Regions from separate parts of the Nocardia sp. XZ_19_369 genome, predicted to be linked through region 1. Evidence: riboswitches for the same ligand, from Rfam matches in the RefSeq annotation. Region 1 holds a riboswitch; each other region holds the start of a gene.
What was found. A riboswitch is a leader RNA that binds a small molecule or an ion and turns the genes downstream of it on or off. The one in region 1 is predicted to bind cobalamin.

Region 2: another riboswitch for cobalamin. It lies ahead of IBX18_RS20875 (iron ABC transporter permease); the one in region 1 lies ahead of metE (5-methyltetrahydropteroyltriglutamate--homocysteine S-methyltransferase).
Region 3: another riboswitch for cobalamin. It lies ahead of IBX18_RS32800 (ABC transporter substrate-binding protein); the one in region 1 lies ahead of metE (5-methyltetrahydropteroyltriglutamate--homocysteine S-methyltransferase).

The regions. Positions count from the first base shown of each region.
Region 1 covers NZ_JACVED010000004.1:468,390-473,775, reverse strand. The annotation lists gene IBX18_RS17485 (pyruvate carboxylase) at 1-1,345, opposite strand, end outside; gene IBX18_RS17480 (glycosyltransferase family 2 protein) at 1,461-2,336, opposite strand; cobalamin riboswitch at 2,635-2,774, shown strand; gene metE (5-methyltetrahydropteroyltriglutamate--homocysteine S-methyltransferase) at 2,956-5,271, shown strand; gene IBX18_RS17470 (TetR/AcrR family transcriptional regulator) at 5,368-5,386, shown strand, end outside.
Region 2 covers NZ_JACVED010000005.1:428,342-433,727, reverse strand. The annotation lists gene IBX18_RS20890 (ABC transporter permease) at 1-135, opposite strand, end outside; gene IBX18_RS20885 (ABC transporter substrate-binding protein) at 135-1,229, opposite strand; gene IBX18_RS20880 (alpha/beta fold hydrolase) at 1,293-2,462, opposite strand; cobalamin riboswitch at 2,528-2,659, shown strand; gene IBX18_RS20875 (iron ABC transporter permease) at 2,743-3,774, shown strand; gene IBX18_RS20870 (ABC transporter ATP-binding protein) at 3,906-4,622, shown strand; gene IBX18_RS20865 (ABC transporter substrate-binding protein) at 4,657-5,386, shown strand, end outside.
Region 3 covers NZ_JACVED010000009.1:496,855-502,240, reverse strand. The annotation lists gene IBX18_RS32810 (ATP-binding cassette domain-containing protein) at 1-1,848, opposite strand, end outside; gene IBX18_RS32805 (ABC transporter permease) at 1,845-2,819, opposite strand; gene IBX18_RS32800 (ABC transporter substrate-binding protein) at 2,827-4,404, opposite strand; cobalamin riboswitch at 4,421-4,625, opposite strand; gene IBX18_RS32795 (hypothetical protein) at 4,681-5,376, shown strand; gene IBX18_RS32790 (MFS transporter) at 5,346-5,386, opposite strand, start outside.

The DNA.
Region 1 (5,386 bases):
GCGGGCGCTCGTCGATGAACGAGGTTGTGACCCGGCCCGCCTGGAAGTCCGGGTCGTCGAGCACCGCGAGCAGGAACGGAATGTTGGTGGTGACGCCGCGAATTCGGAACTCGGCGAGCGCACGCTGGGCTCGCGACACCGCGGCGCCGAAATCGCGGCCGCGGCAGGTGAGCTTCACCAGCATCGAGTCGAAGTAGGCGCCGATCTCCGCGCCGAGGTTGGCGCCGCCGTCGAGCCGGATGCCCGCGCCGCCCGGGGTCCGGTAGGCGGTGATCCGGCCGGTGTCGGGGCGGAAGCCGTTGGCCGGGTCCTCGGTGGTGATCCGGCACTGCATCGCGGCGCCGCGGATGCTGACGGTCTCCTGGCTGAGGCCGAGCTGTTCGAGGGTCTCGCCCGCCGCGATGCGCAGCTGCGCCTGCACCAGGTCCACGTCGGTGATCTCCTCGGTCACCGTGTGCTCGACCTGGATGCGCGGGTTCATCTCGATGAACACGTGGTTGCCGCGCTCGTCGAGCAGGAACTCGACGGTGCCCGCGCAGCTGTAGCCGATCTCCTTGGCGAAGGCCACCGCGTCGGCGCAGATGCGGTCGCGCAGTGCGGGATCCAGGTTCGGCGCGGGCGCGAGCTCGATCACCTTCTGGTGCCTGCGCTGCACCGAACAGTCGCGTTCGAACAGGTGCATCACATTGCCCTGCTGGTCGGCGAGGATCTGCACCTCGATGTGGCGCGGGTTCACCACGGCCTGCTCGAGGAAGACGGTGGGGTCGCCGAACGCCGACTCGGCCTCGCGCGACGCGGCCTCGATGGACTCGCGCAGGTGCGCGGCGTCGGCGACCCGGCGCATGCCGCGCCCGCCGCCGCCCGCTACCGCCTTGACGAAGATCGGGTAGTCCAATTCCTCTGCCGCGGCGAGCAACTCGTCCACGTCGGCGGACGGCGCGCTGGACCGCAGCACCGGCAGCCCGGCCGCCTTGGCCGCCGCGATGGCCCGCGCCTTGTTGCCCGCGAGCTCGAGCACCTCGGCGGACGGGCCGATGAAGGTGATGCCCTCGCGGGCGCAGGCCGCCGCCAGGTCCGGGTTCTCGGACAGGAAGCCGTAGCCCGGGTAGACGGCGTCGGCGCCCGCCGACTTGGCCGCGTCGACGATCGCGTCGATCGAGAGGTACGCCCGGACGGGGTGCCCCTGTTCACCGATCTGGTAGGACTCGGCCGCCTTCGTGCGATGGACCGAGTTGCGGTCCTCGTACGGGAAGACGGCCACCGTCCCAACGCCGAGCTCGTAGGCCGCGCGGAAGGCCCTGATGGCGATCTCGCCCCGATTGGCAACCAAGACTTTCGTGAACATTGGCCTAAGGTACCCGGACCCACCCGCCTCACAGACACGGAAGGGCCCTTCGCAAGCATCTTCACAACGCCGTCCGGCGGCGTTGCGAAGATGCGTTCATCCGCGCGTCACACTGTCAGATCCAGTGCATCGTGCGATGGCGGAGCCCGCCGCGGAACTGACCGACGGCGAGGCCGATCATCAGTCCGCGCTCCTCGGCAACCAATCCACGGGTGAATGGCAGACGAATCATGCGTAACAAGACTTCCGGCAGGTGAATTTCCGGCAACCCATTGTTCGGGAATTCCGCATTCAGCCGGGCGAGGCCGATGCCCCGGCTGCGTCCCTGCCGATATCCGGGACGGAAGCCCTGCCGGTATCGATAGGCGACGAGCGCCTCCGGCAGATATCCGAGACGGTATCCCTCGCGATGGGCCCGCCAGCCGAATTCGAGATCCTCGTTGGCGGCGTAGCTGGTGTCCTGGCCGCCCAGCTTCCGATACACCTCCGCCCGGCACGCCATGCTGGTCCCGATGATCACAGGTGCATAAACGCCGGTCGGCTGGAATTTGTCGGGGGTCGGGATGTTGGCGACGTGGCGCGGATTGGCCGCGTTGAGCGAATCACCTTCGACCGCAGAGCAAATCAGGTCGTACCCCTCGTCCAGGAACGCGACCATCCGGCTGATCCAATTGGAATGGGCCTGGTCGTCGTGATCGCAGAACAACAGGATCGTGCCGGCGGCTTGCGTCGCGCCGACATTACGGGCAAATGCCGCACCGGAGGTCCCCGACGCGTCCACATAGCGTAGTTCGAGGCGGCCTTGCAGCGGATGAGTTTCGATATGGAGTTTCACATCGATCGGGGATCCGTTGTCGGCTATGACGACATCGAATTCCCCCCTATAATCTTGACGCGTCAAGGCGCCCAGTTGGACATCGAGTAGATCCAGGCCGTCGGCCGTCCCGATGTAGGTTGGAATGACGATCGATACCGACCGTTCAGTCACCACGCGTACTCCTGCAATCGTTTCCCCACGCGGGAGCCCTCCCCCCGAGGGGACAACCTTAAACGCATTCCGGAAAGAGGGGCTACACCCGAGTTCCGTGGGCTTCCTCACAGACTTGGTCAAATGACCAAACAGTGATGGGCAAATGATCGAAGACGCCGCTCCCCCGCCCGGCCGCCCACCACCGCGCCGCGCGCCCTATGCTCGTAGGTGCAGCTGGTTCACTGCGGCGCGTACGAGATGGAGCCCCGTCGTCGCGCAGCGGAGTCGAGTTCGACCGCCCCGAAAGGGTGGCCGGGCGAGAGGGAACCCGGTGGGAATCCGGGACTGTCCCGCAGCGGTGAGCAGGAACGACCGCCGTCACACGCACTGGGCACGATGCCCGGGAAGCGACGGCCAGTAGGTCGGCCGCGAGGCCGGTGCCTGTGAGTCCGAAGACCTGCCAGCCGTGTCGGATACGCCGTATCCGGCGGCCACCGCCTCGTGGATCTGGGCGCGCGGTTCTACCAGTACTGATATGTCGGGCTCTAGTTCTGTCGAATCTCCTGGCGTATCGAGGTAGCCGCGCAACCCGTATGGCGTTGGCTTACGACTTCGTCGTTCGCCAAAGGGCGCTGCGTGCATGATCGCTCGCTGCGCTCGCGAATGGCACCAGCACTGGAGAGACAACGTGACTGTTGTAAATCAGACACCGTTCACCGCAACGGTTCTCGGGCTACCTAGGGTCGGACCGCGGCGCGAGCTCAAGCGGGCCACCGAGGCCTACTGGGCGGGCAAGATCGACGCCGACCGGTTGCACGCCGTCGCGCGCGAGCTGCGCCACGCCCAGCTCACCGAATTACAAGCGGCAGGCCTGGATTCGATCCCGGTGGGCACCTTCTCGTACTACGACCAGGTGCTCGACACCGCCCAGCTGCTCGGCGCACTGCCGCAGCGGGTCGCCGGGATCGCCGAGCCACTGGACCGGTACTTCGCCGCCGCCCGCGGCACCGACACGGTGGAACCGCTGGAGATGACCAAGTGGTTCGACACCAACTACCACTATCTGGTGCCGGAAATCGGCCAGGACACCGTGTTTTCGCTGAACCCGGCGAAGCTGCTGGACGAGGTGCGCGAGGCGGCCGAGCTCGGCGCGAACGCGCGCCCGGTGGTGGTCGGGCCGATCACCTTCCTGAAACTGGCCAAGGCCACCGGCGGTGCGCCGTTGGACCGGCTCACCGAACTCGTCCCGCTGTATCGCGAGTTGCTCCGGCTGCTGGCCGAGGCAGGGGTCGGCTGGGTGCAGATCGATGAGCCTGCGCTGGTCACCGACCTCACCCACGACGAAATCGACCTGGTCCGTAGCACTTACACCGACCTGTCCGCGTCGTCGCAGCGCCCCGCGATCCTGGTGGCGACCTACTTCGGCCATCCCGACGCGGCACTGACCGCGCTGGCTGGCACCGACATCGAGGGCATCGCGCTCGACTTCACCGCAGGCACCGGCGTTTCCGATGTGGTGGGCGTTCCGGCCCTGGCGGGCAAGCTGCTGGTGGCCGGCGTGGTCGACGGCCGCAACGTCTGGCGAGCCGATCTCGACCAGGCACTGTCCACCCTGGGCACCCTGCTGGGTAGCGCTGCGTCGGTGGCGGTCTCGACCTCGTGCTCGCTGCTGCACGTGCCGTACACGCTCGCCGCGGAGACCGGGCTGGACGACCGGCTGCGATCCTGGCTGGCGTTCGGCACGGAGAAGGTGGCCGAGGTTCGGCTGCTGGCGACCGCGCTGACCGAGGGCACCGAGGCGATCAGCGCCGAATTGGCCGACGTGCGTGCGGCATTGGCGACGCGGCAGTCCGACCCCCGGCTGAACGACGCCCAGGTGCGGGCCAGGTTGGCGGCGCTCGGCCCGGACGCCAGCAGGCGTGCGCCCGCCGAGGAACGCCGTGCGCTGCAACAGGAACGGCTGCACCTGCCGCCGCTGCCGACCACGACCATCGGCTCGTACCCGCAGACCTCGGCGATCCGGTTGGCCAGGGCCGCGTTCCGCAAGGGCGAGATCGACGAGGCCGAGTACATCCGCCGGATGCGCGCCGAGGTCGCCGATGTCATTGCGCTGCAGGAGAAGCTGGGCCTCGACGTGCTGGTGCACGGCGAGCCGGAGCGCAACGACATGGTGCAGTACTTCGCCGAACAGCTCGACGGCTTCGCCGCCACCGAGCAGGGCTGGGTGCAGTCCTACGGTTCGCGCTGCGTGCGACCGCCGATCCTGTTCGGCGACGTGACCCGGCCCGCGCCGATGACCGTCGACTGGATCAGCTACGCGCAGTCGCTCACCGACAAGCCGGTGAAGGGCATGCTCACCGGGCCGGTCACCATCCTCGCCTGGTCGTTCGTGCGCGACGACCAGCCGCTCGGCGATTCGGCACGGCAGGTCGCGCTGGCCATCCGGGACGAGACGGTGGACCTGCAGGCCGCGGGTATCCGCATCATCCAGGTGGACGAGCCGGCGCTGCGGGAGTTGCTGCCGCTGCGCAAGATCGACCAGCAGGCCTACCTCGACTGGTCGGTGCAGGCGTTCCGGATCGCCACCTCCGGCGTCTCGGACGCCACCCAGGTGCACACCCACCTCTGCTACTCGGAGTTCGGCGAGGTGATCGACGCGATCGCCGGACTGGACGCCGACGTGACCTCGATCGAGGCGGCGCGCTCCCGGATGGAGGTGCTCGACGACCTCAACGCGGCGGGCTTCGACCTGGGTGTCGGGCCGGGCGTGTACGACATCCACTCGCCCAGGGTGCCCAGCGTCGAGGAGATCACCACGTCCTTGCGTGCGGCGCTGAAAGCCGTTCCCGCCGAACGGCTGTGGGTCAATCCGGACTGCGGGCTGAAGACCCGTGGGCAGGCCGAGGTGGCGGCGTCACTGCGGAACATGGTGGCCGCTGCGACGGCTGTGCGCTGATCGCTCCGGCTTTGTGAAGTTCAGCCCCCTTCGTGTTCGCGGAGAGGGCTGAACTGCACACTTGTTTATGACTGACTGGTCATTCATAATCGAATCATGCCGAAGAAAGTCGACC
Region 2 (5,386 bases), on a different contig from region 1:
TCCGACGGCGGCGCCGAACGGGATCGGCCGACCGGGGCCGAGCCGGGGCCGGGTCGGCTTGCGCTTGGCGAGTTCGCGCGCCGGTGCGGCACTGCGCCCGAACTTGTTCCATACTCCGGCGTCCAAGGTGGCCATCAGCGTTCCTTCGGGGCGAACGCGGCACCGCTGGCGGTGACCGCCTCGGTGATCGCGGCGTCGTAGCGCAGGTCGAAGCCGTTGGCCGCCTGCACCTTCTTCGGCAGCTCGCCGGCCTCGGCGATGGCGTCGATGGTGGCCTGCTGCCGGTCGACCAGCTGTTGATCCAGATGCGGGAAGGTGAAGGTGCCCAGCGAGTCCACGATGCGCTTGGCGTCCTCGGGACCGACCTTCTGGTTGTCCACGTAATACCTGCGCGCCCACTCGTCCTGATGGGTGTTGACCCACTGGTTGGCCCGCACGAACGCGCCGACGAGGGCGCGGGTCGCGGCGGCCTTGGCGGGATCCTGCACCACCGCGCGGCGGGCATACAGATAGCCGAGCCCGCCGTAGATGCCTTCGGTCTGCGCGTCCGGGATCAGCGACGCACCCGGAGTACGCAGCAGCCGAGTCACATTCGGCTCGATCAGCGGCGCGACGTCCACCTGCGCGGTGCGCACGGCGTCGAGGAACTCGGCCAGCTGCAGCCGGATCAATTGCACGTCACCGGGTTTCAGTCCGGCCTTGTCCAGCGCGCGCAGCACCGCAGCCTGCTGGGCGGTGCCCTCGGCGTAGGCGATCTTCTTGCCCTTCAGGTCGGTCAGCGTGCTCACCGACTTGCCCGGCGCCACCGCTAGTTTCAGTGCGGTCGGGCTGGTTTGGTACGCGGCGACGATCGGCACGTCCTGCCCGGCGATCAACGCGTGGATCGGCGGCACATCGCCCACCTGCGCCACGTCGGCGGCCTCGGCGCGGAAGGCTTCGAGAATGGCCGGTCCGCCGACGAAATTGGCGAACTCGACCTGGAACGGCAGCTTGTCCAGCTCACCGGAGATCCGCAGCACCGACTGCAGGCGCTCGGACTGGTCGGCGACGATCAGCTTGGTGCCTGCCGGAACGTCAACGGGTAGCGGCGTGTCCGCGGCGACGGGACCGACCGGCTTGTCGTTGTTCGCGCAGCCGGTGAGTCCGAGGGTCGCAACGGTTGCCACGGCGAGCAATGCGGCGGTGGTGCGGCCTTGGCGGCCGAACAGAAACGTGCGTGGTCGGTACATGCAGGGATTCAAACAAGACAAATCCGGCCCGAACACCGTTTGTCTCATGCTGGTTCGAACTGCTCAGCGCGGTGCCGCCGCCGTCGTCTGCGCCCGGACCTGCTCCTGGTACTGCTGGATGAACGGCAGGATCTGCTGGTCGATCACCGTGTTGTACTCGACCGGGCGCTGCATCGGATTGGCATGCCCGGTGTTTCGCGCCTGCACCACCGAGAGCGTGCCGTCCACGCCGCCGGCCTGCTCGATCAACACCTGGTGCGAGTACTCGACATCGACCACCCGGTCCCGGCTCGGGTCGCGCGGACGGATGAAAACGATGGCGGGGCGCGGCTTTCCGTCCACCGGCGCGGCCAGCGCCTTCAGATCATTGGTCGCGCCGCCCGCCACGATCGCGGTGAACTGCACCTCGATCAGCCCGTTGCTCGCCGCGTTGCGCGAAAAGATCTTCTCCCGCAACACCTCGCCCATCACCACACGCAGCCGGCCGAAGCGGATGCCGGGCGGTCGGCCATCGCCGCCGTACGAGACGAAACGGTCGCGGCGCGCATAGGTTTCCACGGCCAGCCGCAGCAGGCGGCTTTCTCGCGCGCCGGGCAGCCAGCGCATCCAGCGCACCATGTCCTCGCCGCGGCCGCGGCTCTCCGGGCGGACCGCGTTCAGGTCCACCGGCGTGCAGTCCAGGATCACCCCGGCCAGGTGGCGGTCGCTGTCGAGGTGGATGTGTTTGGCGACCTCCAACGCGATCACCCCGCCCATGCTGTGCCCGACCAGCACGATGTTCTTCAAGCCGGACAGCTCGGTGGCGCGCACGATCAGGTCGGCGATGACCTTGGTGTCGATACCTTCGTTGTCGTAGCGGATGGCCCAGACCACGCCCATCCCGCGCAGCGCGGGCAGGGCGGCGGCGGTCGCGCTGGCGTCCAGGCCGCCGAGCCCGACCATGTCGACCACCACCGTGTCCCAGTCTTCGGGATCGGCCGGGGCGGCGACGGGCAGGATCGCGGGGTCGGTGCGGGCGAGTCGTACCTGTTCGGGTTCTACGTCGTAGGTGAGGTACTGGGCGAAGACGACCAGTACGGCGGCCAGCAGTACGACCACCCGCAGCACCGCGGACCTGGTCCGGCGCAACGTCTTCCACTCGTGCCACAGGCTGGTGTCCCGTAGCCGGGCTTTGCGTCGCGCGTCGTCCCAGTCCGCGACAGTGGACGGGTGCCGGTCATCGAACGGCGACATCTGTCCCACTGTAGGTAAAGAATGTGGACTGTCGCCATTCCACACCTTGCCCCCGCGGCGCCGCGAACCCGACCGAACGGTAGAGTCCTGCCGTCAACCTCGGCGGGTGCGGGAATCCGGTGTAATTCCGGAACGGTCGCGCCACTGTGATCGCCCTCACGGCGAAAGTCAGACCTCCCCTGCCGGGACAACTCTGGAGAGGCCGCGACTTGCCTGTGGAGCACCACCGAATCATGCGCGCTCGGCGCATGCCGGAACCCAGCGCTGGCGGGGTGGCGGCATGACTCGTGTCCGTGCGGCGATCATCTTCCCTGCCCTCGGGGCCTTACTGATCTGCGCGATGATTCTCGCCACCGGCTTCGGCGCGGAAACCTTGCCCGTCTCTTCGGTATTGACGGTGCTGCAACACCGGGTGACCGGGCAGGCGCCGACCGACTTCGGCTTGGACACCATCGTGTGGCAGCTGCGGGTGCCGCGAACTGTGCTCGCCGCGATCGTCGGCGCGGGGCTGGCGCTGGCGGGCGCGGCCATGCAGACCCTGGTGCGTAATCCGCTGGCCGACCCGTACCTGCTCGGGGTTTCGTCAGGTGCGGGGGTCGGCGCGGCTGCGGTCATCACCTCCGGGTTGTTCGCCGGGGCCGGGGTGTGGGCGTTGTCCGGTGGGGCGCTGGTCGGTGCGTTCGTCGCGGCGGGGCTGGTGTTCCTGATCGCGGTGCTGCAGGGCGGGCTGACGCCGTTGCGGCTGGTGCTCACCGGCACCGTGCTCAGCTCCGGGTTCGCCGCGTTGAGCAGCTACCTCATCTTCCGTCGTCCGGATCCTTCGCACGCCCAGGCGGTGCTGTTCTGGTTGCTCGGCAGCCTCGCGGGCGCCGACTGGACGCGAATCGCGTTGCCGCTGAGCGTGGTAGTGGTCGCGGCTGTCGCGCTGCTAGGTGCGAGTGGCTGGCTCGACGCGCTGACCGTCGGCGGCGATACCGCCGCCTCACTGGGCGTTCCCGTCAAAGAGCTCCGCATTGCGCTGTTCGTGTTGCTCGCGGTGCTGGTCGGCGTGCTCGTGGCGGTCTCCGGTGGTATCGGCTTCGTCGGGCTGGTTGTCCCGCACGCGGCCCGTCTGCTGGTCGGTCCGCGTCACCGCAATCTGTTACCCGCCTGTGCGCTCTGCGGTGCGCTGTTCCTCGTCGTGGCCGATGCCGCCACTCGAATCGTGGTTCGCCCCATCGAGATCCCCGTCGGCGTGCTGACCGGACTCATCGGCGCCCCCACCTTCCTGATTCTGATGGGGCGACGGCGTTATCGGTTCGGAGAGTCATGAGCGGTAACAACATCGCCATCACCAGCACCACTAGCTCTGCGCGCGACAGCGTCGAAACCACTGGTAACGCTGGAGCATTGAAAGTGCACGGGCTCGCATGCGCAGCTGGGCGCCGGACCGTGGTCTCCGACGTGAGCTTCGCGATCCAGCCCGGCGAGACGATCGGGATCGTCGGACCGAACGGCGCAGGGAAGTCGACGCTGTTGCAGACTCTCGCGGGGGTGCGGCGGCCGGTGCGTGGTCGGGTAACGGTGGATGGCGAAGTGCTGCACGCGATGTCGTCGCGCCGGCGGGCCCGCACGGTTGCGATGGTCGCACAGGACGAGCGCCCACCGGCTGACCTGCGCGCCGGCGAGGTGGTGGCGCTGGGACTCACCCCGTACCTGCCGCCATGGGGTGCCGGCTCGCCGCTCGAACAGCAGGCTGTCCAAGAGGCGTTGGCCACGGTGGATCTCACCGGATTCGCCGACCGACCGGTGCATCGACTCTCCGGCGGTGAACGCCAACGAGTGCTGCTCGCCCGCGCGCTCGTGCAGAACACCCCGGTGCTGCTGCTGGACGAACCGACGAATCACCTGGACATCACCCACCGACTCGAACTCCTCGCGCTGACGCGCACCCTGCAACGAACCGTCATCATGGCGCTGCACGATCTGACCCTGGCGGACCGCTACTGCGACCGAATCCTGGTGCTACACAACGGCACCGCCCACTCCCTCGCCGCGCCGACCGTCGCCCTGGCTCCCGAGGTGGTCGACGCGGTGTTCGGCGTCCGCGCCCTCCGCGTCCCCCATCCCGACACCGGCGAACCCCACCTGTTGATCACGCCCCGCGAGGCGACGCTATGAACTCGAACCGTTGAATACCTTGAGAGGCGAATCTATGAAGCACACTCTGCGAATGTTGGTTGCGGTCACACTGGCCGCGACGGTGGCCGGATGCAGTGCGGAGAACACGGCGTCCGGGGATCTCACGATCCGGAATTGCGATGTGGACGTGCGGTTTCCGGCTCCCGCGCAACGAATGTTCGTCAACGACGGGAATCTGATCTCGATGGCGCTCGCACTCGGAGCGCAGGATCAGGTGGTCGCGGTGTCGAGTGTGCAGCGCGACACCGATACGTTGCGCAGGCACTACGGACCGGTTGTCGATCAGCTGAAGTCTGTTGCGCCCGAATACCCTTCACGCGAGACCGTGCTCGCGCAGGGACCCGACGTGATGGTCGCGGGCTGGAGCTACGGCTATGACGAAGCCAAGAACCTGACCCCGGAGTCGTTGAGCAAGGCCGGGATCGCGGCCTACACCCTCACCGAGAGCTGCCGCCAGCGCAATGGTGAACGCCCGCGCGGCATCGTCGAGCCGTGGACGGCGCTGCGCACCGATCTCACCAACCTCGGCGCCATCACCGGCCGCGCCGACCGCGCCACCGAGGTGACCGCCGACCTGGATCGACGCCTGGCCGCGCTGACCGCCGCACCGCAGGCCGAGCGCAAGCCGACCATCTTCCTGTTCGACAGCGCCACCGATTCCCTCATGTCCAGCGGCAGTTTCGGTGCGCCCCAGGCGATCCTGGACGCCGCCGGTGGTCACAATGCGCTCAGCGACGTGGCCG
Region 3 (5,386 bases), on a different contig from region 1:
TAGACGCAGCGGGCGACCGATCTGGCTGCCGATGCGATAGGACGGGTTCAGGGAGGTCCCAGGGTTCTGGAAGACCAGTTGAATGGCGCGACGGTGCTCGACGGTTCGCCGATCGACGCTGGGATGCAGTGGGGCGCCGTCGAGTTCGACCAGGCCGCGAGCAGGTGCGTGCAGGCCGGCCAGCGCTCGGACGACCGTGGTCTTGCCCGCGCCGGAACGGCCGGTGATGGCGAGGCACTCGCCGGGGTGCAGAGTGAAGGAGACGCCATCCACGACCGGGTGGGAGTTGCGGTGTGTCACGACGAGGCCTTCGACCCGGAGCGCCGGTGCGGCTCTCGGACGGAATGCGAGCGAAGGCGTTGGGGCGGTGGGCTTCTGGTCGTGGCACGGTCCGATCGCGACGAGCTTGCCCCGGTCCAGCTCCAGCACCTCGTCGATCAGCGGTGCGATGGCAGGCAGATCGTGGGTGATGACGAGCAGGGTGGTGCTGTCCTTGATCTTGTGCAGCGTCCGCAGCAACTGCTCGCGGGTCTGTGCGTCCAACCCGGTGGTCGGCTCGTCCAGCACCACGAGGGCGGGGTTGCCGAGCAGTGCCATCGCGAGCAGGACCCGCTGCTGCTGGCCGCCGGAGAGCTCGTGGGGGAAGCGCCGCCGGAACTCACGATCATCGGGCAGATCCACTTCGCGTAAGGCATGGGCGACCGGGTCAGTATCGAATGTGCCGCGTAGACGGGCGATTTCGCGCAGGGCGGTGCAGATGCGCATGGCCGGATTCAAACCGGTCGACGGGTCCTGCGGCACATAGCCGACGGTGCGACCGGCCCCGCCGAGGCCGACGGTGCCCGAGGCCGTCAGCCCGGCGGGCAGCGCGCCGAGCACCGCCAACGCGAAGGTGGTCTTGCCCGCTCCGGAAGGACCGATCACGGCCAGGCCGCGCCCTGACGGCAGACGCAGCGAAATATCTTCCAGTACAACGCTTCCTGAAGCATCGCGAACCGTGAGTCCGTCGACCGTCAGGCCATCCGCCGTAGAAACCGCCGAAACGCCCGACGCCGCCGGGCGATTCACCTCGAAGGCCCGGTCGGTGACCATATTGACCGACACCACCAGCACCATGATCAACAGCGCCGGCGCGAGCACCGCCCACGGCTGCACGCCGAAACCCGGCCGATTCTCGGTGATCATGAGCGCCCAGTCGGGGGAGGGCGGGCGAAGTCCGAGGCCGAGGAAGCCGCTGACCGCGACCATCGAAATGCTCGCCGACATCCGCACTCCCGCATCGGCCAGCACCACCGATCGCAGATTCGGCAGCACCTCGACCACCGCGAGCCGCCACAGCGGTTCCCCTCTGGCCCGGGCCGATTCGACGTACCCGGTGGAAGCGAGTTCCAGCACGCAGGTGCGGACGATCCGGATGATCCAGGGCACCGAGGCCAGCGCCGCGGTCACCACGATCGCGACCGGACCGGCCCCCAGCGCGGTCGCGATCACCGCGAGCATCAGGAACCACGGCACGACGACGATCGCGTCGACCGGGAGCATGATCCAGCGGTCCAGTCCGCGGCGCAGACCCGCGAGCAAACCCAGCCCCAGGCCGAGCGCGTACGCGACGACCAGCACGAGCCCGGCGAGCGACAGCAGCGGCAGGCCGCCGTGCAGTACCCGCGACAGCACATCCCGGCCGACCACATCGGTGCCGAAGAGATGGCGCCCCGTCGGCGGCTGGAACGGTGGCGCGACCACCGCGGTCGGCGCGTACGGCGCGAACACCGGACCGAGCAGCACGAGAAGCAGCACCAGTGCGGTGACCAGCAGCCAGCCGGAGCGAATCCGGCGTCGCGCCCTCATGCTCGCTCCGTCAGCGCCAGCTGGCGGGCCCGCGGACTCACCAGCAGGGTCAGCAGATCGGCGATCAGGTAGATCGCGATCCCGACGGCCGCCATCAGTACTGCGGCCGACTGGACGAAGGGAAAGTCGCGAGCCGAGATGGCGCGCAACAGTTCCTGCGACAACCCCGGATAGTTGAACAGCGTCTCCACCACCGCGACACCGCCGATCAACCCGACGACCGAACCGGCGAGCGGATAGATCGACGCGGATACCGCATTGGGCGCGACATGCCGCAGCAGCAGCCGCAGTCCACCGATGCCGTTGAGCCGGGCCGTCCGAATGTAGTTGCCCGCCATGACTTCCGCGGTCTGCGCCCGCACCATCCGCACCGGATGCGGTGCCAGCCCGATCAACAGACAGGTCACCGGCAGCACCAGGATCTCCGGCCGCTGCCACGCGCTCATGCCGGTCGGCAATAGGGAGACAGCTGGCAACAGGTGCAGCGACAGCGACACCGTCGCCACCAGCAGCACACCGAACACGAAGGACGGCACCGACTCCGCCGCGAGCGCGACCGCACTGATCACCCGATCGGTCCGGGTCCCGGCGCGGACTCCCGCCACCAGTCCGAGCGCGAGCGCCAGCGGGATCAGCAGCGCGGCGGTGAGCAGCGCGAGGGTGACACTGTTGGTCGCGCGGCCGAGCAGGACATCGCTCACCGGGCGCCCCGAGATCAGCGAATGGCCGAGATCGCCCTGGAGAAAAGCGAACAGCCACTCGGCGAAGCGCACCGGTGCGGGCCGGTCCAGCCCGAGCTCGGCGCGCAACGCGGTCAACTGCTCCGGCGCGGGGTCGCCGCCACCGTCGCGCGACAGCAGCACCGTGGCCGCATCCGAGTCCAGTGCTTCGAACAACCAGAAGACCACGAGCGCGACGGCGAACAGCACACCGATCCCACCGCCGACACGCCGTGCGATATAGGCGATCACGGCGCTGCTACGTCGCCAACCAGGTGGTGGCGTAGTTCGCCCAGTCGTCGGTGCCGGGCACCCCGCTGCGTACGCCGCGCACATGGTTCTTCGCCGCGTCGGGACGTTTGGCGAAGCTGTGCAGGATGTATCCGCCCTCGTTCCAGAGTTCTTCCTGGAGTTCGTGATACAGCGTGCGGCGGCGTTGCGGGTCCATCGCGGCGCGCGCCTCGGCGAACTTCGCGTCCCACCCAGGCCGCCGCCAGCCGGTGCCGTTGCTGGGTGAGGTGCTGGTCATGGTCTGGCCGTAGAAGTAATCGAGACTGTAGTTCCACCAACCGATGTGCGACAGCGGTGCTTTACCGCTGACCTGGGAGAAGTAGGTGTCCGCGGGCACCGATTCGAGCCGGATGTTGATCCCGGCAGCCTTCGCGTGCTCGGCGAACAATGTCGCGGAGTCGAGCATGCCCGGCGAGCCGTCGGCGGTCGGCAGCGTGACCGTCAGATTCTCTTTGCCCGCCTCCCGCAACAGCTCTCGCGCGCGCTGCGGGTCATAGGTCCGCTGCGGCAGACCGTCGTGGTAGAAGGGCGTACCCTTGCCGTAGACGTCGTTGCCGATCTCGGCGTAGCCGTAATACACGGAATCGACCATGGCCTGGCGGTTCACGGCGAGACGCATGGCCTGCCGGACCCGCACGTCGTCGAACGGCGGTGTGTCCACCCGCATCTGGAACGCGCCCATCAGGCCGGCGGGCGGGACCACCACGGTCGTACCGGGGTCGCGCTCCAGGGTGCGCGCTTGCAAGTACGAGATCTCGTGCACCACATCGGCTTCCCCGGACAGGAAGGCATTGACCCGTGCCTCGGTCTCCGCGATCTGGATGATCTCCACCTCGTCGAGCAGGGGCCGTCCGTCCCAGTATCGGTCGTTGCGCCGCAACAGTGTTCGGTCGCCGGGCGACCACCGCTGCAAGGCGAACGGACCGGTGCCCACCGGCAGCGATGATCCATCGATGGTGCCGGTGCCCTCCTTCACGATGTAGCAGTACCAGCCCGCCAGCACCGAACCGAAGTCGGCCAGCGGCGTTTTCATCGTCACCAGCACACCGAGATCGCCGTCGGCGCGGGTGCGCGACATGTCGATGTTGGCCAGATCGCCGGACGACTTCTTGGCGGGGTCGAGCATCCGCTCGAAACTCCACAGCACATCCCGCGCCGTCAACGGCGAGCCGTCGCTGAACACCACGCCACGGCGCAGCGTGATCCGCCACTGGCTGCCGTCGGCATTGGGCTCCAACGACTCCGCCAGCCGATAGCGCAACGTCAGGTCGTTGTTGTAGGCGACGAGCTTGTCCCACACGTTCTTCGACACCGCGCCACCCGCCGAACTACCGGCCTCGTGCGGATCGAGCACGTCCGCGCTCGCCGACCGCCCCGCGATCACCGACCGCAGGCGTCCGCCCGCTCGCGGTGGTCCATCCGGCGCCGCTGGGCCGCCTTCGGTGCCGCAACCCGCGAGCAGGCCGCCCAGCGCGAGCGCACCCGCGCTCCCGAGCAGAAAGGAACGGCGACCGAGCCCGGGCCGCACCGCTGTGTACTTGTCCATTGCCATCCTCGTGGGTGAGTTCCCGGTACCACGGCGCAGGTATCCTGGCTCCCGGATCAACGCTCCCCGCCGGTCTTCCAGCCTGGGTAGGCCGTGACCATGAATCGGCGGATCGCTCCTCGGTGACAGTTGCGGGACAGCCCCGGATTCGCACCGGTGTTCCCTACGCCGGATTCAGACCATACCGTCTGCTATTCCTGACGCCGACGAGCAGCCGGATTGCGGTACGTTCGGGTATCCGGGATACGCCGGTCGGCAACCCTGGATGATAGGCGGATGCTCCCCACCGACCAGCTGGCTCAGGCAGACCGTCGCCCAGCGGTGATCGACACGCCCCTCGGCACCGTCGAGTTCTCCGTCACGCTCGCGGCGGATGTGCTACCGGCGGAGTCGAATACCCTGTGGCGCTTGGCGAATGGTTCCCATCTGCATCGCTGGCGGCACCGGACCGCAACGGTCGATCTGCTGATCGGCGGCATCGATGTCAAGCCCTGGGACGACGGCCCACCGGTCCCCGTGTGGGCCGGAATCTGGCAGGTGCAGGCGCGCGCCGAGGTGTCCGGACTGGTCGTCTCGGCCGCGCTGACCGACCTGCCCGCCGATGCGTACGGCGGCCAGGACTCCGGCGAATGCCTCGCGGCGGTGAGTGTCGAGAACGAGCACTTCATGGTGTCGATCGGCGGCCCGGATGCGGAGCTGCTCGCAATGCAGGCCGCGGACGGTCGGCTGATGCCCGTCAGGTGGGCGCGGCTGTTGTCGACCGGCTCGGACGACAGCACCGATTACGGTGTGCGATATGCAGATCCGGCCGGAATCGCGTGGCATCTCCCCGGCTTGGCCGCAGGGGAAGTGGCCCGGCTGTGCATCGCGTCCGCTTGGTGTCCCCGCGACGACGACCGACCCGCAGCCTGGTATGCGGTCGATATCCCGCTCGACACCGCCTACCTCCACCTCATTGCCGAGTCGACCTGATCGGCCGCAC